Regions from separate parts of the Methylophaga sp. UBA4204 genome, predicted to be linked through region 3. Evidence: riboswitches for the same ligand, from Rfam matches in the RefSeq annotation. Region 3 holds a riboswitch; each other region holds the start of a gene.
The links. Region 3 has a riboswitch for cyclic di-GMP ahead of B3182_RS00650 (hypothetical protein). Riboswitches for the same ligand answer to the same signal wherever they lie in the genome.
Positions count from the first base shown of each region.

Region 1: linked by a shared signal. The riboswitch ahead of B3182_RS07080 (VPLPA-CTERM sorting domain-containing protein) and the one ahead of B3182_RS00650 (hypothetical protein) in region 3 are both predicted to bind cyclic di-GMP.
Region 2: linked by a shared signal. The riboswitch ahead of B3182_RS11060 (hypothetical protein) and the one ahead of B3182_RS00650 (hypothetical protein) in region 3 are both predicted to bind cyclic di-GMP.

Region 1 covers NZ_DFTU01000048.1:55,883-65,855, reverse strand. Annotated here, with positions in the region: gene B3182_RS07100 (EAL domain-containing protein) at 1-1,849, shown strand, start outside; gene B3182_RS07095 (GGDEF domain-containing protein) at 1,855-3,138, opposite strand; gene B3182_RS07090 (bifunctional diguanylate cyclase/phosphodiesterase) at 3,468-6,794, opposite strand; gene B3182_RS07085 (hypothetical protein) at 7,199-7,678, opposite strand; cyclic di-GMP riboswitch class I at 7,801-7,878, shown strand; gene B3182_RS07080 (VPLPA-CTERM sorting domain-containing protein) at 7,894-8,499, shown strand; gene B3182_RS07075 (PFL family protein) at 8,573-9,946, opposite strand; gene B3182_RS07070 (glycine cleavage system protein R) at 9,957-9,973, opposite strand, start outside.
Region 2 covers NZ_DFTU01000077.1:24,426-34,398, reverse strand. Annotated here, with positions in the region: cyclic di-GMP riboswitch class I at 179-264, shown strand; gene B3182_RS11070 (hypothetical protein) at 293-817, shown strand; cyclic di-GMP riboswitch class I at 1,028-1,109, shown strand; gene B3182_RS11065 (hypothetical protein) at 1,139-1,657, shown strand; cyclic di-GMP riboswitch class I at 1,813-1,891, shown strand; gene B3182_RS11060 (hypothetical protein) at 1,934-2,437, shown strand; gene B3182_RS11055 (polysaccharide biosynthesis/export family protein) at 2,560-3,111, shown strand; gene B3182_RS11050 (OmpG porin family protein) at 3,150-4,334, shown strand; gene B3182_RS11045 (GumC family protein) at 4,350-6,113, shown strand; gene B3182_RS11040 (P-loop NTPase) at 6,148-6,984, shown strand; gene B3182_RS11035 (ExeA family protein) at 6,988-7,878, shown strand; gene B3182_RS11030 (right-handed parallel beta-helix repeat-containing protein) at 8,265-9,973, shown strand, end outside.
Region 3 covers NZ_DFTU01000005.1:31,824-41,796, reverse strand. Annotated here, with positions in the region: gene B3182_RS00670 (sulfurtransferase TusA family protein) at 48-281, shown strand; gene dsrE2 (sulfur carrier protein DsrE2) at 286-750, shown strand; gene B3182_RS00660 (DUF502 domain-containing protein) at 785-1,408, shown strand; tRNA gene B3182_RS00655 (tRNA-Arg) at 1,644-1,720, opposite strand; gene B3182_RS00650 (hypothetical protein) at 1,853-2,503, opposite strand; cyclic di-GMP riboswitch class I at 2,520-2,606, opposite strand; gene B3182_RS00645 (zinc-dependent alcohol dehydrogenase family protein) at 2,900-3,910, opposite strand; gene B3182_RS00640 (winged helix-turn-helix transcriptional regulator) at 4,049-4,321, shown strand; partial or broken gene B3182_RS00635 (methyl-accepting chemotaxis protein) at 4,644-6,173, opposite strand; gene B3182_RS00630 (fatty acid desaturase) at 6,685-7,692, opposite strand; gene ilvD (dihydroxy-acid dehydratase) at 8,090-9,763, shown strand; gene B3182_RS00620 (hypothetical protein) at 9,924-9,973, opposite strand, start outside.

The sequences.
Region 1 (9,973 bases), on a different contig from region 3:
ACGTGATCAATTAACCGAAACTTTGCATGAAAACGATGAATTACGTCAGCAAAATGAAACACAGATTGCGATTTTATTGCAAAAATCAGCTGATGCGATCGGGATCATTAACAAAGATATGGTCATTACCGAATGTAATGATGCCGCCGTTAAGCTTTATGGCGTGTCATCACGTCAGGATTTGATCGGTCTATCTCCATTAAAGATTTCTTCTGCAAACCAAAGTAGGGAATCCAGTAAAAATCTTGCCAAACATTATATTTCCAAAGCATTGACTGAGGGCTATCAACGCTTTGAATGGCTGCAAAACACCATCCATGGTGAGAATACACCTACCGAGGTAACCCTGACCCCAGTTATCTTTCATGGAGAGGCTTGCATTCAGGTGGTGTGGCGCGACTTGACTGAAATAAGGGCCAAAGAAAATAGAATTAAACAATTGGCGTATTTTGATGAATTAACCGGGCTTGCCAACAAAAATCTGTTTAGTGATCGTGTCAAACATCTGCTGGAACTCTCTAAACGCTTTAACTACACCATCGCAGTTGTTTACCTCGATTTGGTCAATCACGAAGATGTGAAAGAAACACTTGGTTATATCGCCGGAGATGATTTGTTGCACGCTGTCGCCCGACGTATTGCCAGTACCATCAGAAGTGCCGATACCTTGATACGTTATGTTTTTAGCGATGACCACAGAAATTTCGATATCGATCAAAGAGCAATTGATCGGGAATTTGATTCGCTTGCCAGAATCAATGGTGAAGTCTTTGCCTTGGCAGCGGTAGTGAAATCTGCCGATGCCGCAGCAATGATGGTGGCACGATTGCAGGATACATTAAAGGCACCTTTCACGATTGCAGACTCAAAAGTCATGGTGAATACCCGAACTGGTATTGCTTTATTTCCACAAGATGCAGAGACCTTTGAAACGCTTACCCGTGGTGCCGCAATCGCCCTGGATATTGCTAAAGAAAAATCACAACCCAGTTACTTTTTTAACGTAAAACTTGGCGAAGAAATCCAACGCCGCTCCCTCATCGCGAAACGGATTGAATATTCACTGAAATTTGATCCCGATAGTTTCTCTATCCGAATTCAACCTCAAGTTAATGCTCAGACCCATCAACTTACCGGTGCCGAAATACTGTTACGCTGGGATGACAACACTCTGGGTAGTGTTCCCCCCGGTGTATTTATTCCTATTGCCGAAGAACGCGGTTTAATCAATGAGGTCACTAAACTGGTTTTACAGTTAACGGCCAATGCCCTGAACGCCTGGAAAAAACAAGGTCATACTTTGTTTACGGATCAGGGGATTCGCATGGCAATCAATATTTCTGCTAAAAGTATTGATGATTTGGTTTTCATTGATGAATTTATTGCCGAGGTAAAACAATCAGGTTTAAGCCCGACGGATTTTGAGCTGGAACTGACCGAAACCGGAATCATGTATGACCCCGAAACTGCGATAGAAATCATTAAAAAACTCAAACAGGAAAACTTTGTTCTGGCGATTGATGATTTTGGGATGGGACATTCTTCGCTCAGCTACCTGCGAAACATTGAGGCTGACATTCTCAAAATCGATATGTTCTATATCCGCAATATGCTCAATGACAGTAAAAATATGGCGATCGTTAAAACCATCATTTCAACGGCACAGATTTTTGGTATGAAAACCTTGGCTGAAGGTGTTGAAGATGAAGAAACAGCGAATGAATTAAAAATCTTAGGCTGTGATTATGCTCAGGGTTATTTCTTCTCCTACCCTCTCACCATTAGTGAGTTCGAAGAGAAATGGATAAAACAAAATCGCACTTCCAGGGGCAACTTAAACAATCGTTGAACTGTTCAACGAATACAGTTTTTGCCACGCTTTTTGGCTTTGTACATGGCTTCATCGGCGGCAGCGATAAGTTGGGTAATTTGCTCTCCCTGTTCGGGAAACAAAGCGATACCAATACTGACAGAAAGTTCTATTTCATGTTCTTGCCATTCATAGGGTTCTGACAGTGACAAACGGATTTTTTCGGCTACTCCCAATGCACCTTTGCGGTTTTCCACTGTATCCAACAGCACGACAAATTCGTCTCCACCAAATCTTACGACGGTATCGGTTTCTCGCACACAATCGGTAATACGTCTTGCTGATTCTTTTAACAGTTGATCACCGGCTGCGTGGCCATAGGTATCATTGGCCTCTTTGAATTTATCCAGGTCCATGTACATCAGAGCAAAATGGTTTTGTTCACGCTTGGCTCTTAATAATGAACGTTGCACCCTATCCTGAAATAATTCCCGATTGGGCAAGCCGGTTAATGCATCATATAAAGCCAGATGTTGTAGTCGTTCAAATCGTTGATGGCGTTCAATTGCAGTGGCAACCTGTAATGCCGTAAAGGTCAATAACGCTCTATCGTTTTCATTCAGCGAATAATCTTGTTCCATTAAAGCCAGGCCAATAATGCCGTGAGACTCTTCATCAAACACCAGCGGCACCAGTAACATTAATTTGTCATCAATTTTTTCGAGCGCGATTTGATTATCACTGGCAATGCGAAGCTTCACCTCATTTTTCAGCATATGCATGCAGCCGCCCACACTCTCAAAAATGGTGTGCCATTTAGAATCATTTATGGGCGAGACTTCAACACCGAAGGTCGCGATGGAGATATGAGAGTCGAGATGAAAGAGAATTTGCTGGCAGATCTGTTTGATGCCGTTGGTTCGGTGCGCAGTGTCTGATATCGCAATCAGCGAATTTTGCATTTCCTCTGCGGCTTTAATACGGGTGATATCACGGGCAACGCCCAATCGCATTTTATGCTTGTCTGACCAGCTGGTGGACCACAGCAGATGCACAACCTGACCATCTTTTCGTATATAGCGGTTCTCAAAATCCAGGACATGTTTGTCCTGCATAACACTATCAATACTTTGCTGAGTTTTATCATGATCTTCGGGATGAAGCAGATCCAGCATTCTTTTGCCTATCAATTCTTCGGCTGGATAGCCGAAAACGCGATGCGCTCCATTGCTGATATAGATAATCCGGCTGTCTTCATCCACAGCACAAATGGCGTCGAGCAGTAAGTCTACGTATTCGCTAAATGAATCAAGAAGAGGTTTATCCATAACATATTCTTACGTGTTGTCGGGCATCTGACAAGCATCTCACCAGTCTGTAACTACTAAGCTATCGACCTGTTCGTGCTATCAATCTGTGCAGTTATTCATGAACCGTCGGAATTATTCACTTAAACGTCAGGAAAAACCGCTTGCGGTCATTCATTGATAGCATCGTCCTGGTTTTGCTGTTTTAGTTTTTATCAGCCTTTGGGCCGCTACGTAGCTGTGGTTAACCACTATAATTTTTGCCATTTTATTTATTGGCCTGGCCAATTGCGCTAAAGATCACCTCATTTTCGTCTAATGATGGATGAAACAACGCTCCAGAATTCAAATCACGCCGAAGATGAGTTGATGAATCCAAACCGGTTTTCGACATCTTCACTCGACATTGGTTTTGCGAACAAATAGCCCTGAATTTCATCACATTGATGTTTCTTGAGAAAATCACACTGTGCCTGGGTTTCCACGCCTTCGGCAATAACCGTTAAACGCAATTGTCTCGCCAGAATAATGGTTGTATGCACAATGCTCATATCATCAGCATCATCTGGGATACCATCAATAAATGATCGATCAATTTTAAGTCGATCAAATGGGAAACGTTTTAAATACGCTAGACTTGAGTAGCCAGTTCCGTAATCATCAATTGCCAGACAAATGCCCATTTCATGAAGCGAGTTTAAGATAACAATAGCCTGTTCAGGGTTCTGCATGGCACTGGATTCGGTGACTTCCAGTTCCAATAGATGTGCAGGACAACCTGTCTCATCAAGAATTCGTCTTATATCTGTAGCCAGCCCGACATAGTCCAATTGTCTGCGTGACAGATTAACTGCCATCCGAAAATTCGTTTTACCGGCCTCGAACCATTTTTTTGCCTGCAGGCAGGCGGTCCGTAAAACCCAATCACCAATCGGTAAGATCAAACCTGTTTCTTCCGCAACCGGAATAAAAGTGGCTGGAGAGATGAAGCCAATTTTAGGATGAGACCATCTTAGTAACGCTTCTGTACCTATGCATTCTCCGGTCGCTAAATCCATTAACGGCTGATAATGCAAATACAGCTGGTTTGTATGCATCGCATTTCGTAAATCATTTTCCAATTGCAGTCGTGCATGAACACGATCATCCAGTTCGGGACTGAAGAAACGGAAAACGCCTCGGCCTTGCTCTTTGGCCAGATATAACGCTGTATCAGCATATTTCACTAATGTTTCAGCATTGACTGCATCTCGGGGGCACAAACTGATCCCAATGCTGGCATTAACATGTAATTGATGACCTACTACCATAAAGGGTGGAGATAAAATGTCGAGTAGCTTTTGGGCGACATGTGCCGCATCGTCAGGTGTATTAATACTGGGGAGCAAAATCAGAAATTCATCACCTCCCACCCGGCCGATGGTATCTTCTTCACGTAATACCCCAAGCAGGCGTGAACCAACCTGCTGTAACAGCAAGTCACCTGCCTGATGACCAAGTGAATCATTGATGGTTTTGAAGCGATCCAAATCCAGAAACAAAACGGCCAATACATCGGCATGACGTGTAGCATGGGTAATCGCATGCCCGAGACGATCCATCGTCAATAAACGGTTTGGTAAAGCGGTTAATGAATCGTGATAGGCAAGATATTCAATATGTGCTTCCTGCTCTTTCCGTTCCGTTATATCCTGGGCAGTGCCGGCAATTCGATACACATCGCCCGCTTCATTCAATATCGGAAAGGCTCTTTGGTGAATATGACGAATGGTGCTATCCGGGCGGATAATGCGAAATTCAATATCGTATTCGCCAGTTATCTTGCCTTGAACAACAGCCTGACTGACATTATTTATATCTTCAGGATGAATCGTTTCCAACCAGGACGACGGCTTATCATAAAGACTTTCACAGCTGCGTCCCCAGATGCTTTGATAGGCTGGACTGATATAAAGCAGATGCCCCATAGCAAGATCGGTCAGCCATACAACTTCTTCAATATTATCGGCAAGTTGCCGGAAACGTTCTTCCTGCTCCCGCAAAGCAATTTCAACCGCTTTTCTTTCAGTGATGTCATGCGTTAGTGCCAGATTGTAGCCAATTCCGCCATACTCAAAATAGTTGGCATTCACCTCGACTGGAATGATCCTGCCGTTTTTTGTTTTATGGCGAGTTTCCAAACGAACGGAACGTTCTTGTTTAAGTTCTTGCCAATGTTCGTTCCAAACCTCCTGAGAGGTATCTGGGTCAACTTCAGGAACGGACATAGCCATTAATTCGTCACGGCTGTATCCCATGGTGTGACAGGTTTCATCGTTGACATATCTGATGCGCCCTTTTCCATCCAGCAGATAAATGCATTCTTTTACCTGATTGATAGCAAAATTTAACAGGGCGATACTTTGATCTGATTTTTTACGCTCTTCGATATCTTCTATCTGCGAAACTAAATACAGCGGCTGGTTGTTTCTTCCTCTGACAATGCTGGTTGTGAGTCTTGCCCAGAAATAGTCCCCATTTTGATGACGATAGCGCTTTTCAATCTGCATATAGGGAATTTGATCAGCAATCAGCCGATCAAGCTCCGCTTGTCCTTTATGCAAATCCTCGGGATGGGTCATTTCCTGATAGGTCATTTGCAGTAGTTCAGTTTCGGAATAGCCGAACATTTCATAAATGGAATGATTGGCTCTTAACCACTGCCCACTCAAGGACAACACCCCCATTCCAATCGCAGCAAATTCAAACGCCTGCCGAAAGCGTTCATCACTCTCACGTTGTTCACGATATATCAGCAAGCTGGTCAAGCCATCAGATAAACGATGACCGATTTCACTGAATAAACGTTTTTCGTCGTTAGTCCACTCTCGCTCATACGAACATTGATGCAAACCAAACACCCAGGGTTTACCGGTTTTTGGATAGATGGCCGTACCGATGATTGAGCGAATATGATGCTCTCTCAGAAATTCGGGTGCATCAGGACTTTCTATAGTGGTAATCAGCGTTACTGGTTCACTGTTGGCCAGATAGGCTTCCAGACCTCGGGCTGCCTCTTCGGTCATCGGGAAATCTGTTCCAGCAGACAGACCACCAGGGTAGTCAGGAGTGGTCTGCTCCATGGGGATATGCCAAGTGGCACTTGCTGGATCACAAGGATATAAAAGCCATGCTCTGTCACATGCAAAACACGACAATATCGCTGCCAGAACATCACTCATCATCTGCTCAAGATCATTGGTGCCCTGAATAGCCCGGTTGACCTGATCCAGACATTCAAGAAACCACAAATGAGACTGATTTTCCTGCTCTGTACGTTTCAGGTCGGTGATATTTTGAAAATAGCCATGCCATACCATTCCGTTTTCTGAATCCGCTTCAGGCATGGCTTTGCAATCCACTAAAACCTTACCTTTCTGAGGGTGTAACACATGCCAACCCAGATTCAGAGGTTGCATCGTTTGAGCTGACTCAGCCATTTTCTGCAGAATAATGCCACGATCATCTGAATCAATGCTCATCCATGCAGACGAGGAATCTTCAATAATTTGTGCTGCGGTAAAACCAAAAATATCAACGATGGAAGCTGTACTGTCGAGAATTGCTATCTGCCGCTCAGACTGCAGACAAAACTTCACTATGGCAACCGGTGAGGTATCGGCTACATAGCTGTTCACGAGAGGCTTTTTGGCTTTGTTTTGGCTGAGGTGGTCATTAGATAGATGGTCAATACCCCGTCTGTTTTTACTTAGCGATTAAGTTGAAATAATTTCAAGGACTTACTGATTCATAACAGGCAATTAAAAATATTTAAACAGAACTGTTAATTGATTTTAACGATCTTAAAATGCCGGGGCATCTTAGGCATATTACCTTTTCATTACAAGGGATAATTCTCACTAAAACCAGGGACTTTTACCTTGGTCGTAATATATTGACTCCAAGGAAAGAAAATAATTTGTCCCGTAGAAATTTAATGCGATTATAGAGATTTATTCTCCAAAAACCTGTGCTCTCCATCTCATCCTCAAGCATGAACTAAAAGCAAGTGGTCTTATGGTTTTTGTGAGCGTTTGATGAGTCAGGTCAGTAGAGTTGTAAAACGTTGGGCGGGAGGTGAGTTTACAAAAACACCTGGATCGTTTTTTTCTGCGAAGCAGACATTTACGATCACATTTTCATAAAGCCAGTAAATATAACCGCCTTCATCCATCCGGTAGCGCCACTGGTACTGACACTGTACCCACCCTTCTTCGAGCGAAGTAAGTAATATCGGTGGTTCATCGGCCTGTAATCGTGGTTTGAACTCCACTGTCTTGACTTTTAAACCAACACGAAAACGATCAATTAAAAAATAATCATCTGTCAGTTGATAGCGAATGCGATTTCCGGAAATATCATCCCCATGCTTATCAAGCAATATTTGCTTATTAGACAAAACAGAAGAGGAGGATTTTAGCGGATAGCGATCAGGTAATCCTGCCCTTGCTTTTTTGTGCGCATCAGAAAGCTGAGATTTATCCCACTGAAAGATAATAATTTGTACAACGAGTTTTTGCATTAATAAGTTACCGGACTAACCGTAAGTGATTTATTAAGTGTATTTGTACCAAAGTACAATTAAAAAACGTCTAAATAAGGATTATTTTGAATCTGTGTCGAACTTTATAAGACACATTTATTTTTAATTTTTGCCAAACTTAATGCGAATTAAGGACGGAAAGTTTCCGGTCTCAAAGTTGAGATTGCTGAACTACAAAAATTGAGGATATATCTATGAAAAACTTAACAAAAATTTTAGCAATATCTGCATTATGTTTTGCTCCAGTTTCCTTTGCTGCAACCATTGATAGCCTATATGATAGCTTTGAAGGTGAAGGTCAGGCGAGTTCTGTCTTAAACTATAACAGCTTCGTTAATTGGGATGTATCAAACGGTACGGTTGATTTGATCAAAAACGGTAATCAATGGGGAATCGTTTGTTCAGTTGGTAGCTTTTGCGTAGATCTGGACGGCTCAACTGGTGACGCAGGAATTTTGTCTTCTAAAAATGGTTTTTCTGCAGGAAAATACAAAGTGAGTTTTGATTTATCTGGTAATCAACGTAATGGTCCTGCTGACCAAGTTTCGGTGTTGTTTGGAGCAGGTGCACTTGTTAATCATCTTCTCTTGGATTGGGATGAAAATTGGCATACCTATAGTTTCCTGGTTGATTTGGTTGATGGGGATAAATTATCTTTTAGAAACTTCGGGGGGGATAATGTTGGAGCGATGCTGGATAACATCCGGGTTTCAGCCGTTCCAATACCAGCAGCAGTTTGGTTATTTGGTTCAGGTTTGATGGGCTTTTTAGCAATGCGTAGAAGAGCGAAAAGCCAGTAATTCTGACGCTTATTTTATCTAAAAAAGCCGTGACAGTTTCTGTCACGGCTTTTTAATTGTTAGCATAAGATGATCAATTGACCAAGCTTTGAATCGGAGCAGGAATACGTCCGCCTAGTCGCACAAAGCGGTTTTCCTGATTCCCCATATTGACAGCCATCACTGGGCCTTCACCCAACAAACCACCAAACCGGACAATATCACCTGCTTTTTTGCCAGGCGCTGGAATCAATCTTGCTGCTGTGGTTTTTTTGTTAATCACACCAATTGCCATTTCATCAGCAATAATCGCGGATAGCATTTCAGCTGAAGTATCTCCAGGTAAAGCCACCATATCCAGGCCAACTGAACAGACTGCCGTCATGGCTTCGAGTTTTTCCAGATTCAAGGTGCCGTTTGCAGCCGACTCAGCAATGGTCAAATCTTCACAAACCGGAATAAACGCACCACTTAAACCACCCACATGTGAGCTGGCAAACGCACCACCTTTTTTCACTGCATCATTGAGCATGGATAAAAATGCGGTACTGCCAGGTGATCCAAAAGCTGGCAAACCGATCGCTTCAAAAATCTCTCCGACACTGTCATTACGATTCGGTGTCGGTGCCAACGACAAGTCGACAATACCAAATGGCAGATTGAGTAATTGTGCCACTTCACGGCCCACCAACTCACCAGCACGTGTCAGTCTGGCTGCTGTTTGTTTAATGACATCCGCCGCACGGCTCAGATCCATATTTTCATCTTCAGCCAAGGCTTTTTCCAAAGCCGCTTTTACTACACCGGGACCACTGACACCAACACTGACAACCGCATCTGCTTCACCGATACCTAAATAAGCACCGGCCATAAACGGTACATCCTGAGGAATATTGGCAAAGACCACTAATTTTGCAGCAGCAAGGCCATCATCGTCTGCAGTGAGTTCTGCAGCCTGTTTGATGATTTGCCCCATCTTGAGAATCGCGTCCATGTTGATACCGGCACGCGTACTGGCCACATTGACGGATGAACAGATTCGTTGCGTTTCCGTCAGCGCCTGTGGAATGGCTTCGATCAAAGCCTGATCGCCCTTACTCATGCCCTTCTCTACCAAAGCAGTAAAACCACCAATAAAATCCACACCCAATTCATGCGCCGCTTTATCAAGCGTTACGGCGACCTCAACTAATTGTTCTGAACTGAAAGGTGCACCGACAACACCGATTGGGCTGATAGAAATCCGTTTATTGGCAACTTCAATACCGTAGCGTCTTTCAATGCGGTTACAGGAAGCCACCAATTGGCCAGCATAACGGGTGATTTTGTCGTAAATTTTACGTTTGAATGTTTCCAGATCATGACTGACGCAATCGGTCAGGTTGATGCCAACAGTGACGGTGCGAAGATCCAGGTTTTGTTCCCGCACCATCATCAAAGTTGAAATAATGTCTTTTTCGTTGAGCATGAGAGGTTCCTTAATTACTGATGTTGC
Region 2 (9,973 bases), on a different contig from region 3:
ATATGGATATTGTGAGAAAAAGAAAATCAGCTATAATCAGCCTGAAATATATAATTTTTTTGCAATAAATTTGTCACTAGTACCATAGTACAATTTCAATCATGCAAATGAAGTAGTAGTGTTTAATCATCACCGAGATATTTCTTGGAGATAAAAAGTTCAGAAACAATGTTGTTTCTGTTTTTGTTGCCAAACTTACCGTGAGGTAAGGTCGGAAAGCCACGGATCTTCTGGCTGGATTATGAAGATGGCCGGGTTGCATTGCTTAATTTTTCAATTAAAGGAAATTATTATGAAAAATGCGATGCTATTTTGTATAGCTTTATTGTTCTCAGTTGGTGCTAATGCCGCTACACTGACATTATCAACAGTTGGTTCTTCAGGTGCTACTCAAAGTATTGATCTGAATAACAACAGTACAGTTCTTGCTGGTGGTACTGTTGCTAATTCAGGAGTTTGGGAATCATTGTTTGATGTTCAAACTGATGTTGATACACCGGTGAAAGTTGAGTGGTCATTTAACCCAACTAACAGCTTGAGTAATGCTCAATTGGCCTTTGGTCTGTTGACTGGCCCTGGTGGTGGTTATGTTGGTGCGCCAACTATTTTTAACATCACTGGTGATTTTATCTTTACTGCTATTTTGACAGCGGGATCATTCTTTGGTGTTGATATTTTTAATGCCACATCAGATGTTCTGAAATACGACCTGTCAATTTCTGCAGTACCAGTACCAGCTGCATTATGGTTATTTGCTCCAGCATTGATGGGCTTTTTCGGTTTACGTCGTAAAGCACTGAAAACAGCTGCTGCATAGTAACAAATGAGTTAACAATATTGTTGGTTCAAGGAAAGGGGGCTTCGGCTCCCTTTTCTTTGTGGGGCTCAATATCATCAAAAGACTCTAAAATTTTGCATCTGCGATTTACCTACCTGATTTGAAAAATCCACAAAAACTGTTAGTCTGTAACTGAACTTTCAGGAATATAAGAAAGTCTCAATTTTAGAAACAATTCTGTTTCTATCTTCAATATAAAGCCAAACTTGTCGTGAGGCAGGGTCGGAAAGCTACGGATCTTTAATTGACTAAAGATGGCCGGGCTGCATTGCTTATTTTTTCACTTAGAAGGAAATTGCTATGAAAAAAGCGATGCTATTATGTATAGCCTTTTTATTCTCTGCTGGTGCAAACTCAGCAACTCTTAATTTAACAGCTGAGGGCTCAAATGGGGCATCCCAACAGCAAGTCACCTTAAATAAGAACAATGTTGTTTTAGGTGGTGGTGTTGTTGAAAGCTCCAGATCAAATTGGAGTTCAATGTTTAACGTCACAGCAGATACAAATACTGCGGTTGATGTTGAATGGTCATTTAACCCAGTGAGAAATCTGGTTTCTGCTACTGTAGCAATTTTTGCATTAGATGGTAGTTTTACAGAAACGTACGATATAACGGGCGATTTTACTTTTTCGGCCATATTGTCAGCAGGTAAAACTTACGGTTTGGATATTTTAGATGCTACATCACATGCATTAAAATATGATGTGTCAGTTACCTCATTATCAGAAGTGCCTGTACCAGCCGCATTATTTTTATTCGCTCCCGCCTTATTAGGATTGATTGGCTTGCGTCGTAGAGCCAAGATGACTGCAGGCTGAAACGGTTAGGAGAAATAAAAAGGGAGCTTGAAGCTCCCTTTTTTATATATTTTTTGTCAGAAAAGACTCTGTACAAACTGAATAAAAAACGTTATGGTTAAATTAACTTCCTTAAAAAGCTGGGAAGTTTTCACAATGGAAAGGATTTCTTCTTTCCTATCAATAGCCAAACCTGTTGTGAGGCGGGGGCGGAAAGCCACGGGTCTTACCTTGTAAGATCGCCGGGTTGCATTGCTTAACTTAATCTATAAATCAAACCCCTTAAAGGAGCGACTTATGAAAAAAGCGATGCTTTTCTTTATGACGTTATTTTTCTCAATTAGTGTAAATGCAGCAACCTTAAATTTGACCACCGCCGGATCATCAGGTGCTACGCAAGAAGTTAGCTTAAATAACAACGATGTTGTATTAGGCCACGGAACGGTAGATGAGCCAAACACCAACTGGTCATCATTTTTTGATCTATCTACAGATCAAAATACACCCGTTAAAATTGTATGGTCATTTAATCCAGAAGCAAATCTAAGTTCAGCTACCGTATCGTTATTTGAGATGGGTGGTGCTGTTATCGATCAGTTTAATCTCATCTCAGATTACTCATTTACCGCCACGCTTATGACTGGTATAAACTATGGTTTGGATATCTTTAGTGCTTCTTCTGATGAGCTGAAATATGATGTTTCAGTATCGGCTGTGCCTATTCCAGCAGCGCTTTTTCTCTTCGCACCTGCCTTATTCGGCCTATTGGGACTGCGTTTACGTGCTAAATCAAAAGCGTAAAACTGATTAATTCAATAATAATATCCAGTTAAAATAAGGGAGCAGAAATGCTCCCTTTTTTTATGCTTAAATAACGTGTTATCATCCGAAGCGAAAGTAATTTATAAACATGGAGAAGAATAATGAATAAATTGATAAATGCAGTGTTGCTATTAGCGGCACTTTCGATTGGAACAGTTGTTCATGCTTCAGAACCTTATACACTTAATGCAGGTGACATGTTAAGCATTTCAGTTTGGAATGAAGATGCCCTGCAGAAAGAAGTCGTTATTCTTCCAGATGGTACTATTTCGTTTCCCTTAGCTGGCCAAATAAACGCGAAAGATAAAACGGTAGTTGAAGTAGAAACCGAACTTAAAGAAAAACTTTCAGAATATATCTCGGATCCAGTCGTTAACGTTACCGTAAATCGGGTTTCAGGTAACACTGTACATATTCTAGGTAAAGTCCAGACTCCCGGCTCCTTTGGAATGAGTCAACCGCTTGATGCAATGCAAGCTTTGAGTTTGGCTGGTGGACTTACGACTTATGCGAAAGAAAACGACATTATCATTTTGCGTAGAGATGGAATGAAACAGCAAATCATTCCGGTCTATTACGCAAATATTAAACAAGGCAAATCACTTGAATCTAACGTGCTGCTTGAAAGCGGTGATGTCATTATTATTCCTTAATGAGGAATAATAATTATCGACACCAAAATGGAGTCAGCATGAAAATAAAAATTATTATGTCGGTTTTGGTAGCAAGCATGTTCCAATCCAATATCGCCAGTTCAGCCGAATACATTATTGGTGCCGATTTTTCTCCAACATTCAGTTATGATGACAATGTTCAGTTACAAGAAGATAAAGAGGGCAGTTTTGTTACCAAACTTGCACCGACATTATTACTTTCTCGTTCTGTCGAAAACTCAACAGTCGCACTTAATACCGGTTACAGGGTAGAAAGATATACTAGTTTAAGTGAGCTGGATCGCCAGGATCCTTTTGCCAATTTAACGGGTAGTTATAATACAGAACGCAGTGCTTATGCTTTAACAGCAAGTTATGCTGAAAGAGCTCAACGCTCTATTGCTGATGAAGATACCGGTGATTTTGCGTCTAATGCAACGGTAACATCAAAATCATTGGCACCAAGCTATCAATATCAATTTAATGAACGTGACTTTGCTTATACCAGTTTTAATTATAACGAGCGAACTTATGATACAAGCGGTTTTAGCGATAATGAGACGAGGTCCTTAACAACAGGTTGGCGGCGCAATTTGTCAGAACGTTTGACCGGGGGGCTGGCACTAACTTATGCACAATACGAATCTCAATCAGAATTTATTGAATCAGAATATGACAGCTATAACCTAAGTGTAACCAGTACTTATCTAATGAGTGAACGTTGGTCATTTTCAGGACAAGTAGGATATCGAACATCTGACAGTGAAACGCAATCACTTTTTGGTGGGCCAAGACAAACAGACAGAAGCTCAGGATCGTTATTTGATTTTTCGGCAAATTATATTGGTGAATTAAATACTTTGACATTTTCCTTATCACGTTCACTTAATCCTTCGGGTGAGGGAGTGGTCAATGAAACTGACCGAGTATCCCTTAATTGGAACAGGGATATTGCAGAAACCCTTTCGTTGTCAGTCAATACGTCGTATCAGGAAACGCAGTCTGCTGATGACCTATCTAACACTGATAGAGAATATTTTACCCTTTCGCCAGCGCTCAACTGGCAACTCGAAAGAAACCTTGCCCTTAAGATGGGGTATCAGTATCGCCAGCAAAAAGGCAGCAGTTTTGGTGGGTTCGATACGATTGATGACAAAGTCGACAGTAATATGTTTTTCTTAACGGTAAACTATAACTGGGATGGACTGCGTTTTTCGCGATAACTTTAAGAGTACATAATGGAAGAAGAAGTCAAAAGTCTACGGGATTATCTGGATATTCTGTGGCGACGTAAATACTGGATTGCGATTCCAGCTTTAGCTCTGATGATAGGCACGGTAGTATTCACATACTCACTTCCAGAGAGTTTTAAATCCCAGGGTTTGATTTTGATCGAATCACAGGAAATTCCACAGGATTTGATTCGCACCACCGTCACTAGTTACGCAGATCAGCGTATAGAGGTTATCAAACAGCGTCTACTCACCACCAACCGGATTATGGAAGTTGTTGAAAAACATAATCTTTATTCTGAACAAAGAAAAAGCTCACCGATCACCGCACCAATTGTTGAGTTGTTTAAAAGCAATGTTAGTGTGGATATTATTCAAGCAAATGTGACGGACCCTGCCAGTGGTCGCGCCAAAAAAGCCAGTATCGCCTTTACTGTCTCGTTCATGGATCAGTCCCCACGAAAAGCTCAACAAGTTGCTAACGAGCTGGTTACAGAGTTTTTAAATGAAAATGCCAGAGCTAGAACAGACCGGGCCGAGGACACCACCCAGTTTTTGAAACTGGAAGGTGACAGAATGCAGAAAGAAATTCAGCAAACCGAAAAAGAAATTGCGGAATTTCGAGATCAATACAGTGACAGTCTTCCTGATATGCTGGATTACAATCTGAGCACGGTTCAGAACATTCAGGAAGAAATCTCTTCAATACAAAATCAGATCATGGTGTTGAGTGACCAGATGACCACCATGGGGTTACAGCTTTCGATGATTCCCAAGCAAGCTACCGGTGCGACCAGCAATGCTGCAGGTCAGCCTTCAGCACCGATGATGGCTTTACAAGAGCTACGCGCGCAATATCGTTCGATGCAAAGTAAATACTCGGCTAACCATCCTGATTTACAACGCGTAAAACGTGAAATAGATGCCCTTGAGGCAGAAGTTGGTGTCGATGCGTCCCCTCGTGAAGAAGTTGAAATGCAATTGACTTCTGCCAGAAGTAATTTGCAAACACTTAAGCAACGTTATGCGACAGAGCATCCGGATGTAAAATCTGCTGAAGCAGAAATAACCCGTTTGGAACAACGTCTAGCGGATCTGCCTGAAGAGAATACTGATTTTGAAACACAAACCACTACTAGTTCTACAAATCCAGTATATATAGAAGTCAGCGCCAAAATTGATGCAACTGAACGTGAGATCGGTCGTTTGAGAGAGAGGCAGGCAGACTTGCGTGAAAAACTGGCTGAGTATGAAAACCGTGTTTACCAGACCAATCAGGTGCAACGTGCTTATCAGGATCTGACCCGTGATCGTGAGAATAAATTAGCTAAATATCAAGAGTTAAGAGCCAAACAATTAGAAGCAGAACTGGCACAAACACTCGAAACAGAGAACAAGGGCGAAAACTTTACTCTGATCGAACCGCCTCAAGTTTCCAATACCGCCGAAAAGCCAAATCGCAAGAAACTTATTGTTATGGGATTTGCAGGATCAATTGGTGCTGGAGTTGGTCTTGGGCTTCTGGTCGAAATGTTATTTGGCGGAGTGCGTGGCTATACCCAAATTTCCAGAATTGTCGGAAAGCCACCTATTGTTGTTATCCCTCTTATTCAGACCGACCACGAAAAACGCCGTAAGAGACGAATCATTTATAGCTTGATCGTTTTAGGAATTATCCTTGGCCTAGGTGCTGTCATATTGTTTCATTTCTTTGTAATGAACCTTGAAGTGTTATGGTTCAAAGTACTGAATAAACTGAGCTTGCTGTAACAACAGTATCAACAATTAATACGGTAGTTTAATTATGGATAGAATTCAGAAAGCGCTTGAAAAAGCTAAACAGCGGCATGCTCAGAAACCGGAACCCATCAGAGTAGAACCAACTAAAGCTGAGAATAGTGTTTCACAAGCCGAAGATCCACTGGCAGCTCCTATTGAGTCGATATCGTATTCCCAGACCAAAGTGGTGAATGTTCCAAATCATCAGCTTGAACGCAAACGAATCATTGCCGGTTTCTACAATAATCCGCAATCAGCCGTGTTCAGAATGTTACGGACCCAGGTACTGAAAAAAATGCGCAGTAATCGCTGGCAAACGCTGGCAGTGACCTCTCCAACTGCCGGTGAAGGTAAATCAGTTGTGGCTGCTAACCTTGCTATGGCAATTGCAATGGAGCTCAATCAAACCGTTTTGCTGGTAGATATGGACTTGCGTAATCCGAGTATCAGTAATTATTTTGGTCTCAATGCTCAGGTGGGTCTCAAAGATTATCTTTCAGGTGACTTAAAACTCTCAGAGGTTTTAATCAACCCAGGTATCAAACGATTGGTTATATTACCGGGAGTCGGCAGAGCAGAAGATTCTGCTGAACTGCTTTCCAGCCCCAAAATGGCCAGTCTGGTGGCTGATATTAAATCTCAGTATGATTCCCGTGTCATTATTTTCGATGTTCCACCTGTGTTGCAGACTGATGATGTGTCGCTTGCAGCAAGCTATTTTGACAGTACTTTGCTTGTACTCGAAGATGGTAAAAATACTGAATCGAATATTACTAAATCTTTGCAGATGCTTGAAGGCTCACCCTTGCTTGGTACAGTGGTAAATAAATCTGCCAGTCCCCCCGAACATCAAAATTATTAATCTATGTATACAGAACACTTTGGTCTTAAGCATAAGCCTTTTAACCTGGTACCCGATCCTCAGTTTCTCTATATGAGCCCCAACCATAAAAAAGCGCTCACAATGCTGGAATATGGTTTGATGAGTCATGCTGGGTTCACGGTGGTGACAGGCGAAATCGGTGCGGGTAAAACAACGCTGATACGGGCTTTGCTAGGAAAGATTGATGATGATTGTGTTATTGGCCTTATAAATAACACACATGAATCATTTGGTGAGCTGATGGTATGGGTACTGGATTCGCTTGAAATAGAGTCTAGTGCGACAGATAACGCTGGCCGCTATCGCGATTACATTAATTTTGTTGTCGAGCAACATGCTCAGGGGAGAAGGGTAGTATTAATTGTCGATGAAGCGCAAAACTTGTCGGTTCAGGCATTAGAAGAATTACGACTTTTATCCAATGTAAATATCGACTCGGATATTTTCTTGCAGCTCGTATTGACGGGGCAGCCTGAGTTAATCGAAAAACTGAACCGACCAGAACTTGTGCAATTTGCACAACGCATTGGGGTAGAGTTCCATCTTAAAGCGCTTAGCTATCCGGAGACACAAAATTACATTGAATACCGTTTGGAAGTAGCGGGAGCTAAACATAAAATTTTCAGCAATGAAGCCTGCGCCGTAATTTATTGTTATAGCGAGGGGATCCCCAGACGTATTAATAACCTGTGCGATTTTGCTTTGGTTTATGCCTTTGCTGATGATAAAAAAGAAATTGATGTCGCCCTTATACAAGATATGATGCGGGACAAAAAATCTTCTCGTATTGTGGAGACCAAGGCTTCAGAGAACCCGGATGTAAAACGAGTTAAAAGCTGGTTGCTGGAGCAGCATAATATTCAGATAGTCTGATCTTTTATCGGGAATTTTTCACTTGTAACCGAAATTATTTCTTTTTGTGATAAGTATCACGATTAAGCTCTTACTAAATTATTAATATTCAACCATCTCCATAATAAAGGAGATGAAGCCATCGAAATATCAAAATCCTTTAAAAATCCTCTGCCCCCCAGAGGCTTTTTGGCCCGACTGAAAGGTCGGGTTTTTTTTGGAGCTTATTACTGGGTAAATTGGTCTATTGATAGGTACTGAAAGCAAGAATTTTTGCTTACAATCTCACAAGTTCTTGTTCAAAAATCAACCAATTGTGAATGTGTGAATTTGGTCACCTTTATTTGTGTAGTATGTACATATCATTCAACGCGTATCATCTTTAATTCATAGGGGGGACGATGATCATGAAACTTATTTCAATTCTATTTTCAGGTTTACTTTTAGCGATTTCTGCTTCTGCAGCATCCGCACAAAATTACTATGTTTGTGATAACGGCGACGACAATAACAACGGCCGTTCCGAAACCTCGCCATTCCGCTCATACGAAAAAGCAATGGATACATTTGATAAAATGTCTGCAGGAGATAATATCCTTTTCTGCCGGGGGGGTAAATTTGAAATCACCGAAAGAAAGTGGATAGCCAATTCCCGATGCAATGCAGAAAAACCATGCGCTATCCAAAGTTATGGTGATGAATCTTTAGACAAGCCAATGCTGATAAGCAACGGGGAAACTGCAATTAATTTCCAGAATTCTGGTTCATCAAAACCAGATGGTGGCTATATTGTCAGGGATCTGATGATTATTTCAAACGCTAGTCGTCATTCCGGTATTGCAATGTATAACGATGTAGATGACTTACTAATTGAAAATGTACATATCGAAGGATTTTCAGTTGGTATCCATGCTGCAGGGGCAAATAGCCCAGAGCAAGGCTCAAATCAGGCAAATGATCGGATAATAGTAAGAAACTCTACCATAATTAATAACGCACATCAGGGATGGCTTGGTGGTTGTAATGATTGTCTCATTCATAATAATACATTCGAAAACAATGGTTTTAAAGGCCCTATTCTTTATCACAATATCTACATTAGTAGTCCGACTAAATCACAAGACTTCAAAAATAGTAATATAAAATTTAGTAATAACATAATCAAACATTCAACAAGGGTTGATGGGATTTGTCAGGGGGCTTCCTTGGTGGTGCATGGAATTATTCGGAATCTTGAAATTGTTGACAATAGTATAATTGAAGATAAAGGTAAAGCTGGTTCAGCCTGTTGGGGGATCGCGGTAGATCCAGGCAATAACCTTAATGAATCGTTTATTGGTTTGACAATTAAGCGTAATACTGTTCGGAATGTCGGCGGTCTGGGTATCGGTTGTGCTTCTTGTAAAGATGTTCTCATCGCAGATAACATCATTATTGACGAATCAGATATCATAAGAAATGCAATTGCAGTGCCCAATAAACCTGAAGATAGTCTAAAGTCAGAAAACGTGACCATCAGAAATAATAAAATAATCAACAACCATCAGCTTGGGGTTGGGATTATGCTTGGTGGCCAAAATAGATTCAGCGCCACTGGAAATGATATAAGTCTCTCATCTACAGATTCTAGAGCTGCATGTATTAGAGGGTTAGATGCTAATCTTAAGATTGATGTAAGTAAAAATACTTGTAATTCACATACCTCTGTCAGCATCATAGATGAAAGTTTATTAACTGATGAAATACCGGTGGAAGAAAATACCCAACCGGAGGTAATACTTGCAGAACCTGAGCTTGATACAACACCGCTTTATTCGCGCCCAGTAGTATCAGTATCCGATGTAGTAGTTGCAGATGAGACTACTACTGACAGTGAAACTACCTCTAACATAATCTCTACTGATCGTGGAACAGCAACAGATACAACGACGGAAGAAATTTCTAGCTCCAGTTCTTCAGGTACTTCTGGCTCTAGCTCAGGTACCTCCAGTACTGGAACGGTTGATTCAATGCTGGAAGATGAGATGATTGATTCAACTTCCAGAAGCGCAATGTTATCAGCATCAGTTCAAGAGTCTGCATCAATGATTGATCAATCAATTATTTCAGATATATC
Region 3 (9,973 bases):
CGCCGCTTGCGTTTATCATGTGAACGGATATTTTAAAGGAAATCAGTATGTCAGATTTTGATACAGAAATTGATACATCAGGTTTAAACTGTCCACTTCCAGTGCTTAAAGCGCGTAAGATGCTCAATGAAATGTCAGCCTCTCAGCGACTGCGACTCATATGTACCGATACTGGCGCGCTAAAAGATATTCCGGCCTTCTGCAAAATGACTGGTAATCCGCTACTCAGTAGTGAAGAAGTCGACGGAAAATTGTATTTCATCATCGAAAAAGGGGTATGACTGCATGGCCAAAAAACTCGCCATAATTGCAAGTAAAGGTACTTTAGATGGTGCATATCCACCATTTCTACTGGCCTCCACAGCAGCGGCGCTAGGGTTTGAAGCCAAAATATTTTTTACCTTTTACGGTTTGCAATTGCTTAAGAAAGATATGTCTCTTAAAGTCTCTCCTTTAGGCAACCCTGCTATGCCCATGCCTGTTCCGGTCCCCAGTATCGTGCAAATTATTCCAGGGCTTGAAGCCTTTGCTACCTGGATGATGCAACGCAAATTGAAAAAGAAAGGTGTTGCCAGTGTTGCTGAATTACGTGAGATTTGTCTGGAGTCAGATGTTGAATTAATTGCCTGCCAAATGACTGTCGATTTGTTTGATTTTAAAAATTCAGATTTTATCGATGGAATCAGTCATGGAGGCGCTGCCACCTTTCTGGAATTTGCCAGCGAAGCCGATATAACTTTATACATCTGAATAACCGTATTCGGTTTGGAATAGGAACAGCTTTATGCAATTTGTCTGGAAGACTTTTTTAAAAGGTTTGGCGACAGCGTTACCCGTCACCCTGACGCTTTATCTTATTTATTGGTTGGCTGTTACAGCAGAGCGTGCATTACGTCCGATAATGATTGCCATTTTACCCTATGATTTTTATTGGCCAGGGCTTGGGTTATTAGCGGCTATAGGGTTAATTTTTGTGATTGGAATTGCCGTTAATGCCTGGCTGGTCAAACGACTGTTTGATATGGGTGAATCCATCCTGGATCGCATTCCGCTGGTGAAATCGATTCATGGTGCATTACGAGATTTCACGCGTTTTTTCTCTCGCGAGAAACAGCAGGAAAGTCTCAGCAATGCTGTTGCTGTCACCATCGGTGGGGTTCAGCTGATTGGCTTTCTGGTGAAGGATAACGTTAGCCATGTTTTAGGCATGGAGGATCAGGAAAATAATCTGGTCGCCATATACCTGCCAATGAGCTATCAAGTTGGTGGCTATACAATTTGCGTTTCACGAGATCAGGTTCGGTCTTTGGAAATGTCGAATGAAGACACGATGCGCTGGATCCTGACCGCAGGACTTTCAGATAGTGAAACAGAAAGCCATCAACCAAAAATCATTGTTGAAAAATAATTTTTCACAAGGCAACTGGTAAAGAATTGTCATTACTTTCTTAGTTGCGCCGTATCCATTACCCAGTGGGATATTTATTCCTTTCCCAACCTCAACTTTCTGAATCTGATAAACCTAATACAAATCGATAAATTTGTTACAGAAAAAATGAAGGTTCTAAAAGTTGATGGGGAGTATGCGAATGACTATCCCGCTATTATTCATTTCCAGTCAAAAATAATCTATTGATTATTATTGGTGTCCCTGACAGGAGTCGAACCTGTGGCCTTCCCCTTAGGAGGGGGACGCTCTATCCATCTGAGCTACAGGGACATCGGCCGCAATTATATCAGTCAAGCTGATCGGCTTCACTTCGAAACAAACCAATTGGCGGTTGAACGGAAGTTATACAAATAAAAAAGCCGTGATGAAATTAATCATCACGGCTTTCTGAAAGAAATAAAGTTAAGCGACTTTATTTTTTGCTCTTCGACGTAATCCCATGAGTCCAAGCAATGCAGGCGCAAACATGAAAGCGGCGGCAGGGATTGGAACTTCAGAGACTCCGACAACACTATTGTAAGACATGTCCATGTAACGTACTCCAGCTGGGTCGTTATTGTCTCTAAAAGTAATTCCTGCAAAAGCACCCAAGCCGGAGATAGAGTATTTGTTGTACCCTTCCAGCATGCTGATTAGTACTGTGTTGATTAAACTACCACTATTTGAAAATAAATCTGCAGCAACATTGGATCCTGCAACAGAGCTTCCCATCACCCATGAAAAACTGTCGGCATTAAAATCAAACAAAATCGACAATGGGCCCTGAAAACTTGAGGGTGTAAGAAGTGAATTGCCAGAATCACAACCTGTGCAACCTGGATCAAAAGAGACAACTCTTATTGTTCCACTTGGTGTTAGTGATAATGGCCCTGTAGGGGAACCTGAAATTGCTGAGCCAGATGCAGTCTGACCTGTGAAAGTTTGTGAGAAACTTGCCCCATCAGCATCAATAAGGGTGGAAGTGGTAGCCCCACTCAAATCAATGTCGACTGTAGCGGCAAAAGCAGATAAAGAAAATAATGAGAAGATTATCGTAGCTATCATCTTATTCATCGGTGAACTCCTTAAAGTATGCAACCCAGCCCTGATACCTTTACTTAAAAGCACAGCTGTAATTTTCCGTCCAAGGCTCACGCCAAGTTTGGCATAATAAATAGCGTGATTAGATCACTCTTTCGAACTTACACTAAATTTTATTAAAAAGTATTGTACTTTAGTACTAATTAATAAATCTTTGATGTTAATTATTAGAGCTAATAATGTAATCCCAGCCCTATCCTTCTCATTTTGGACAGATAAATGTTCAACGCTCTATCCATCTGAGCTACAGGGACATCGGCCACAATTATAGCAGGGCTATTTTAGACCGACGAATTCTGAAGCATTCTGTCGGGGATTGAGCGGCTAATAAATTAAAAAAGCCCCTCATCAGGGGCTTTTTTATTTCATTTAAAACTCTAAACAAATTTTACCAAAATGCTGATTCGTTTCTTGGTACTCAAATGCTTTGACAATGTCCTTTAAAGCAAAAGTACGATCAATAATTGGTTTTAGCTGATTAACCTCGATAGCTTTAATCATCTCCTGCTGATGGACTCTACTACCAACAAGGACGCCCTGAAGCCTAACCTGTTTCACAAAAGTCTTCACAATATTTATATCGCAAGTCTGTCCAGAAAGAATACCGATTAACGAAATTTGGCCAGCGATACGTACAGCGTTTAGAGACTGCTCCAATGTTTCAGCACCACCAATTTCAACGACGTGGTCAACACCTTTTCCATCATTAAGTTCTCTGGCTAAAAAGCCCCATTTAGGTTCTTTTTTATAATTGATCACATGATCTGCTCCCAGCTCCTTCAACCTAGTGAGTTTTTGATCACTGGATGAAGTGGCAATCACTTTGGCGCCTGCCATTTTGGCAAACTGTAAAGCGAAAATGGATACACCACCAGTCCCTTGAAGAAGAACGGTATCACCTGATTTGAGCTGATTAAAATCGAACAAAGCCCGCCATGCTGTCAAGGCTGCTGTAGTCAACGTCGCAGATTCTGTATGAGACCAACCTGAGGGTGACTTGGTGAAAGCTTCAGCCTTTGCCGTGACATATTCTCTTGCGTAACCATCTACTCCATCGCCAGGAACAGTTGAGAAACCATCAACGACTGGTTCACCGCTTAACCAAGAAGGGAAAAACGTACTCACAACGCTATCACCGACCTTAAATTCGGTCACGTTTGGCCCCACCTCTATTACTTCACCGGCACCATCAGCCATAGGTATTCTTTTCTCTGATGCAGGCCAGAGCCCCTTGACGACCGCATAATCGTGATAATTAAGCGAGTTAGCATGAAGTCTGACCAGAATTTCGCTGTCACCTGGCGAGATTGTTTCTGTTTCTTCTACGCTAACTTTATCAAAGCCACCACCCGCTTCGACGAAAATTGATTTACCTTTCATGTCTGCTCTCTAGTTTGTCTAAACATACAAACTAACATTCAGGTTACAATAGTCAACCAGTTAACTTTTTGTAACCTACAAATAACTATGAGAGAAAACGACCAGACTTGTTATAAACCTTGCCCAGTTGAGAGGGGAATGAGAATTATCGGTAATAAATGGACAGGCTCCATTTTGTGGCACCTGAAAGATCAGCCCATGCGTTTTAATGAAATTGCGAGACAACTTGCCGGGGCCAGTAAAAAAGTCCTGGCAGAGAGGTTGAAGGCAATGGAAGAAAATAAACTGATCACCAGAGATGTGATCTCAAGCAAACCTGTCGCGGTCCAATACAAAATTGCGGCTAGAGGATTGAATGCCCTGACTATACTTGAAGAACTAAAAAACTGGACCCTTGAAAATGATCTTTAGCTAATCGGCTTGAGTACACTCTAATTCATCTGAGCTAAAGGGTCATTGTCGGCAATTATAATCGTCAGGGTTTCAACTATTAGTATTAGGGATTTAGGTATAGCTTTTGAGATTTCCTAATCTGAATTGAAACGTCATTTGCACTAGCGTTAGAGTGTTTGATCACCTGCCTAACGGGTCGGACAAGCATTTGAGCTGAGAACGAATAAACTTTGCGCTGACGCTAACACTATTCTTCGGTATAGAAACATTACTCACTTAAAAAAGAAGCCAGCTCGTCAACATGCGACTGAGTTTCGTTAATCAGTTGACCAATTTGAACCGCTGCTTCATTCGATTTTTTCGAAAGGTTGCGAACTTCATCGGCCACTACCGCAAATCCTCGTCCAGCTTCACCAGCTCTTGCTGCCTCAATGGCTGCATTAAGCGCTAACAGATTAGTTTGATCGGCTACTGCATTTATTGTCTTTACTGTGGCTTGAATTTTACTTAACACATTCGACATAGAAAGATGAGTTTCAGCCACCAGCTTATTTCGAGAAGAGACATTGCTACCAAACACAATGTACTTAGAAATATTGCCGTTTAAATCTGTTATTGCTGAGATTATGCACTCTAAAATTACTTCACCACCTTGATGAGCCAGTTTAATCATCACCGCGGTGGGTTCACCTTTTTCGATCAATTGTTTGCGAGGCTCATCTAAATGATCTTTCAAATTTCCCAGTAAAGACTGCATTTGCACTTCGTCGACAATGTTTAATTGTTCATAAGTAAACTGATTAGCTGAAATGAACTGCCCACTTTGATTAAACTCCATCACCGCCGAATGACTGCTAATAGCATCTTTTTGGTTGATTTGCTCTAAGACCAGACGTTTAATTTCACGTACATCAGAACTCACGCCAACAAACCCAGTATGTTCCCCCTTTTCATTGAAAATTGGGTTCACTGACAACACTATCCAATAGGGCACACCCTCTTTGGTAAAGTTTAAAATCTCTTCATAAAACGGCTCTCGTGCTTTAAGTTTTTGAGAAATCCGCTTAATTGTGTCTGTATCAGTTTGTTCACGCTGTAATAAAACTCCAGGCTTTTTACCTTTTACTTCTGCAAGTGTTAATCCTGAAAGCTTTTCAAAACCGGGATTAACATATTCGACAAACCCATTTTTATCAGTGATCAATACACTTGTACTTGTGTTACTTACTACTTTGGATAACATTTCGAACTGCTTGTAGTCTGCAAGTTGCGTTTGTTTAGATAATAAGAAAGCTGATAACGGGCCGCTATCAGAATCAAGAGTGGAGTGGGTTACTTGATAATAAAAATCATCATTCTCAGATAAGCGAAGTTTTCGATCTGTAATCTTGATGGCGTTTTGCAAAGCCTTCAACAATTGCGGACTATCGAAAACAGAATACATCTCATCAGCATCAACCGAATCTATATTGGATGTGACTAAATTATTGTGATTATCAAAAACAGCATAAATATTTTCACTAAAAGCTAATAGTTGTTGCCAAGCTTGTTCACCTAAGAGTTTCTCAGGTAAAGGTTCAAAAAGATAAAGTGAGCAAGACTCGAGACCTTTAATTGTCAACGAGAAAATATGCTGGCGTAGATGAAAATCATCAAAAGCAATGGTTTTATTAGCTTTATCATAATGATCAATCAAGGACTTTAAGACACCATTGCGGTCTAAACCGTTAAGTTTACGGCCTATTTCGCTAAATGCCGGATTGGAAGCGATAAGATTACGATCACTATCAACCACAACAGCTGCTGTTTGATGTGTGATAACTAATTGTTCTGCCAACTCTTTTCGATTTACTTTCGAACTAAACCACATAATGGCTCCTACTTAAAGATTAATCGTATCCTATTAACGTTGGTTACACGCAATTAGATCACACAACCAAGTGACAGACACATACATGTATTCAAAAGTTTGTATTTCATTGCGTTCGTTTTCTGAGTTTTTGTTAGCGCAGGAAATTAAGTGTGTTGTTGAACTATGATCAGTCATTCAAGCAGCCTAGCTGGACTTTACGCTAAGCACCTAATAACTTTATAGTTTTACGATGCATAACGGCACCATAGACATGACGCGGAATATTTTTTGGAGGAGGTGGGACGCTCTATCCATCTGAGCTATAGGGAAATTGGCAGCAATTATAACAGGGGCACATCCAGTATAAACCTTAGATTTGGCTTTAACGCTTAGGTTAAAGGTTTATAGCAATATTTCGGTGTCAGCAATATGATAGGTGAATATCCAATAAACTCGAAGCCCGACCACGCCTAAATGCAAGTTCGAACCTAACATATCTACCCTACGCGCAAAGCGTATTCCCGTCAGATTAGGCCTTTGCCTCTCTGAAGCTGACAAGTCGCTGCTTCTCCTCGTCCCACAGGACCAGACGCACAGCAGCGAAGCTCTGCCTAAGGGTAATGCGACCCATTTCACGCAGTTCGGGATAATCACGCAGGACTTCGGGCAGACGATAGAAGGGAATTCGACTGCTGAGGTGATGAATATGGTGAATCCCGATGTTGGCAGTGAACCAGCGCAGAATGCGAGGCAGATCGTAGTGTGAACTACCGTGCAGTGCGGCCTCTTGTAAAGTCCAGTTGGATTCGTGCTCCCAGTAGGTGTGCTCGAATTGGTGCTGAACATAGAAGAGCCAGACGCCTATCGTTGCTGCAATCAGCGTGATTGGCAACTGCACCATGAGGAAGGGGCCGATACCAACCAGCCACATCATCGTGGCAACAATGACCAGAATCGCCACATTGGTGGTCATGGTACTCAGCCATGGCATCCACCCTGCACGCATGAAACCTACTGGCAGTCGATTGTCGAGCAGAAATAGGTACGCTGGGCCGAGAGCGAACAGTACCAAAGGATGACGATAGAATCGGTAACGTTGTCGCTTGTTGCGAGGCAAAGCTCGAAATTCCTCAACCGTTAGGGTATCGATGCCACCAATACGCGGACGATCGAGATTACCGGAATGCGCATGATGGTGCCTGTGGGTGTGACGCCAGAAGTCAAAGGGAGTCAGGTTCAACACGCCGATTATCCGTCCAACCCATTCATTGGCCCCTTTTGAAGAAAAAAAGGCACCGTGGCTGCAGTCATGTTTGATCATGAATAACCTAACAAGAAATCCCGCGGCAGGAATAGTGATCAGAAGACCAAGCCAGTGTCCGGCACTCAGTGTCGCCCAGGATAGCGTCCAGAGAAGAGCAAAAGGGACCAATGTAACCAGCAGTTCAATGATACTGCGGGCGATACGTGGTGTGCGATAGTCTTTCAAGGTCCGCATAATGGTGCGCGGTTCGCTGGAGATGTCGTTATTTTTCATTGTAGATTTCATTTTCAGGTTCCTGTCTCGTCCGGCTTAACATACCGGGTGCTGCGGCCTCGGCGTGGTGCTTGCTTGGACGTTCGAAGCACGAATCAGCATGCTCTTATTCATGGTGAAGTGTCTGTGCGCTTTCGCACACTGACAATGTAATTTGCGCCCACCTTTTTGTTAACCTAAGTTCATTTCTCTTAATATTGGCTATGCTTTGATGCGAAGTTGAGTGATGGCTTCATTGTGAATCTGAATAGTTTCTAACTGTCTGTTTAGAGCAGGAACTGATAAGGTCTTTCGCTAAGTTGAATCATATGAAAGTGGATTTCATTTTCCGTGATGGGCTCTCCTCATATTGGATGAGAGTCAGTTTTATCTATTAACCGTTTTAAAAGGTCAGGCAATGACAGATACACGCAAATATTCATCAATAGTGGTAGACGGTACTGGCAAATCTCCTGCCAGAGCGATGTTACGTGCCGTGGGTTTCAATGATGCGGACTTCAAAAAACCACAGATAGGTATCGCCTCCACCTGGAGCATGGTCACGCCCTGTAATATGCACATTAATCAACTGGCCGATTTAGCCTGCCAGGGAGCGGACGAAGCAGGCGGTAAAGGGGTTATATTCAACACCATTACCATTTCTGATGGCATTGCTAATGGCACTATTGGCATGAAATATTCATTGGTTTCCCGTGAAGTTATTGCTGATTCGATCGAAGCCGTCGCTGGCTGCCAGGGATTTGATGGACTGATCGCAATTGGCGGTTGCGATAAAAACATGCCGGGCTGTCTGATTGGCCTTGCTCGCCTCAATCGACCGGCAGTATTTGTCTATGGTGGTACGATACAACCCGGTGCTGGTCATACCGATATTGTTTCTGTATTTGAGGCAGTTGGGCAACATGCCCGGGGAGATATGACGTCTGCTGATTTGCAGCAAGTTGAAAAAACGGCTATTCCCGGCGCGGGTTCATGTGGCGGTATGTACACGGCCAACACCATGGCTTCAGCAATTGAAGCATTGGGTATGAGTCTGCCAAACAGTTCGGCACAAGAAGCTGTGTCTCTGTCCAAAACAGAGGATTGCCGCCGGGCAGGCGCTGCAGTGATGTATATGCTCGAACACGACATTAAACCCACCGACATCATGACCCGCCAGGCCTTCGAAAATGCCATTACTACACTTATTGCGCTGGGAGGTTCGACAAATGCCGTTTTACATATGTTGGCGATGGCCCATGCGGTGGATGTTGAGCTCACATTAGATGATTTCGCCCGGATCGGCAGTCAAGTCCCGGTACTGGCTGACCTGCGCCCCAGCGGCAAATACATGATGTCCGAACTGATTGCCATCGGGGGAATTCAGCCGTTGATGAAAGAGCTTTTGGATCGTGGCTTGTTACATGGCGATTGCTTGACCGTAACAGGTAAAACCCTGGCGGAAAATCTGGCTGATGTAGCATCCTATCCTGCCGGTCAGGACATCATCCGCCCATTTGACCGGCCCATCAAAAAAGACAGCCATCTGGTCATTCTTAAAGGTAATTTAGCCCCAGAGGGTGCTGTCGCTAAAATCACCGGTAAGGAAGGGTTACGTTTTACCGGTAAAGCCCGGGTGTTTCATTCTGAAGAAGAGGCACAGCAGGATATTTTGAATGGCACCGTGGTGAAAGGTGATGTCATCGTTATCCGTTATGAGGGCCCGAAAGGCGGTCCCGGCATGCGGGAAATGCTTAGCCCTACTTCAGCCGTTATCGGCAAAGGTCTTGGTAATGATGTTGCCTTAATAACCGATGGTCGTTTCTCCGGTGGAAGTCACGGCTTTGTAGTCGGACACATAACTCCTGAAGCTTTTGATGGCGGCCCGATTGCACTGATTGAAAATGGTGATCAAATTACAATTGATGCTGAAACGGCTGAAATCACCCTTCATCTGAGCGACAGCGATATCGAAAAAAGACGTATGGCATGGAAACCAATTCCACCCCGCTATACCCGAGGAGTTTTAGCTAAATATGCCAAAACCGTCTCTTCAGCATCTGAAGGGGCAGTTACCGATAAAAATTTATGAGTCTCGTTATCTTCGAAAACGATAAACCGAAATTTCTAAAACGCTAAAAAAACAAAACCCACTGCACATTTGTGCAGTGGGTTGGAAGGATCCGACTAACTATTTTGCATTAGTCATTTTGGTGCACAGCAAATCTTTGAATAGTCCACGTGACACAATTTTATACTACAGAACGGCGACCAAACACACCTGCAGCAGTTGCCGCTCCAA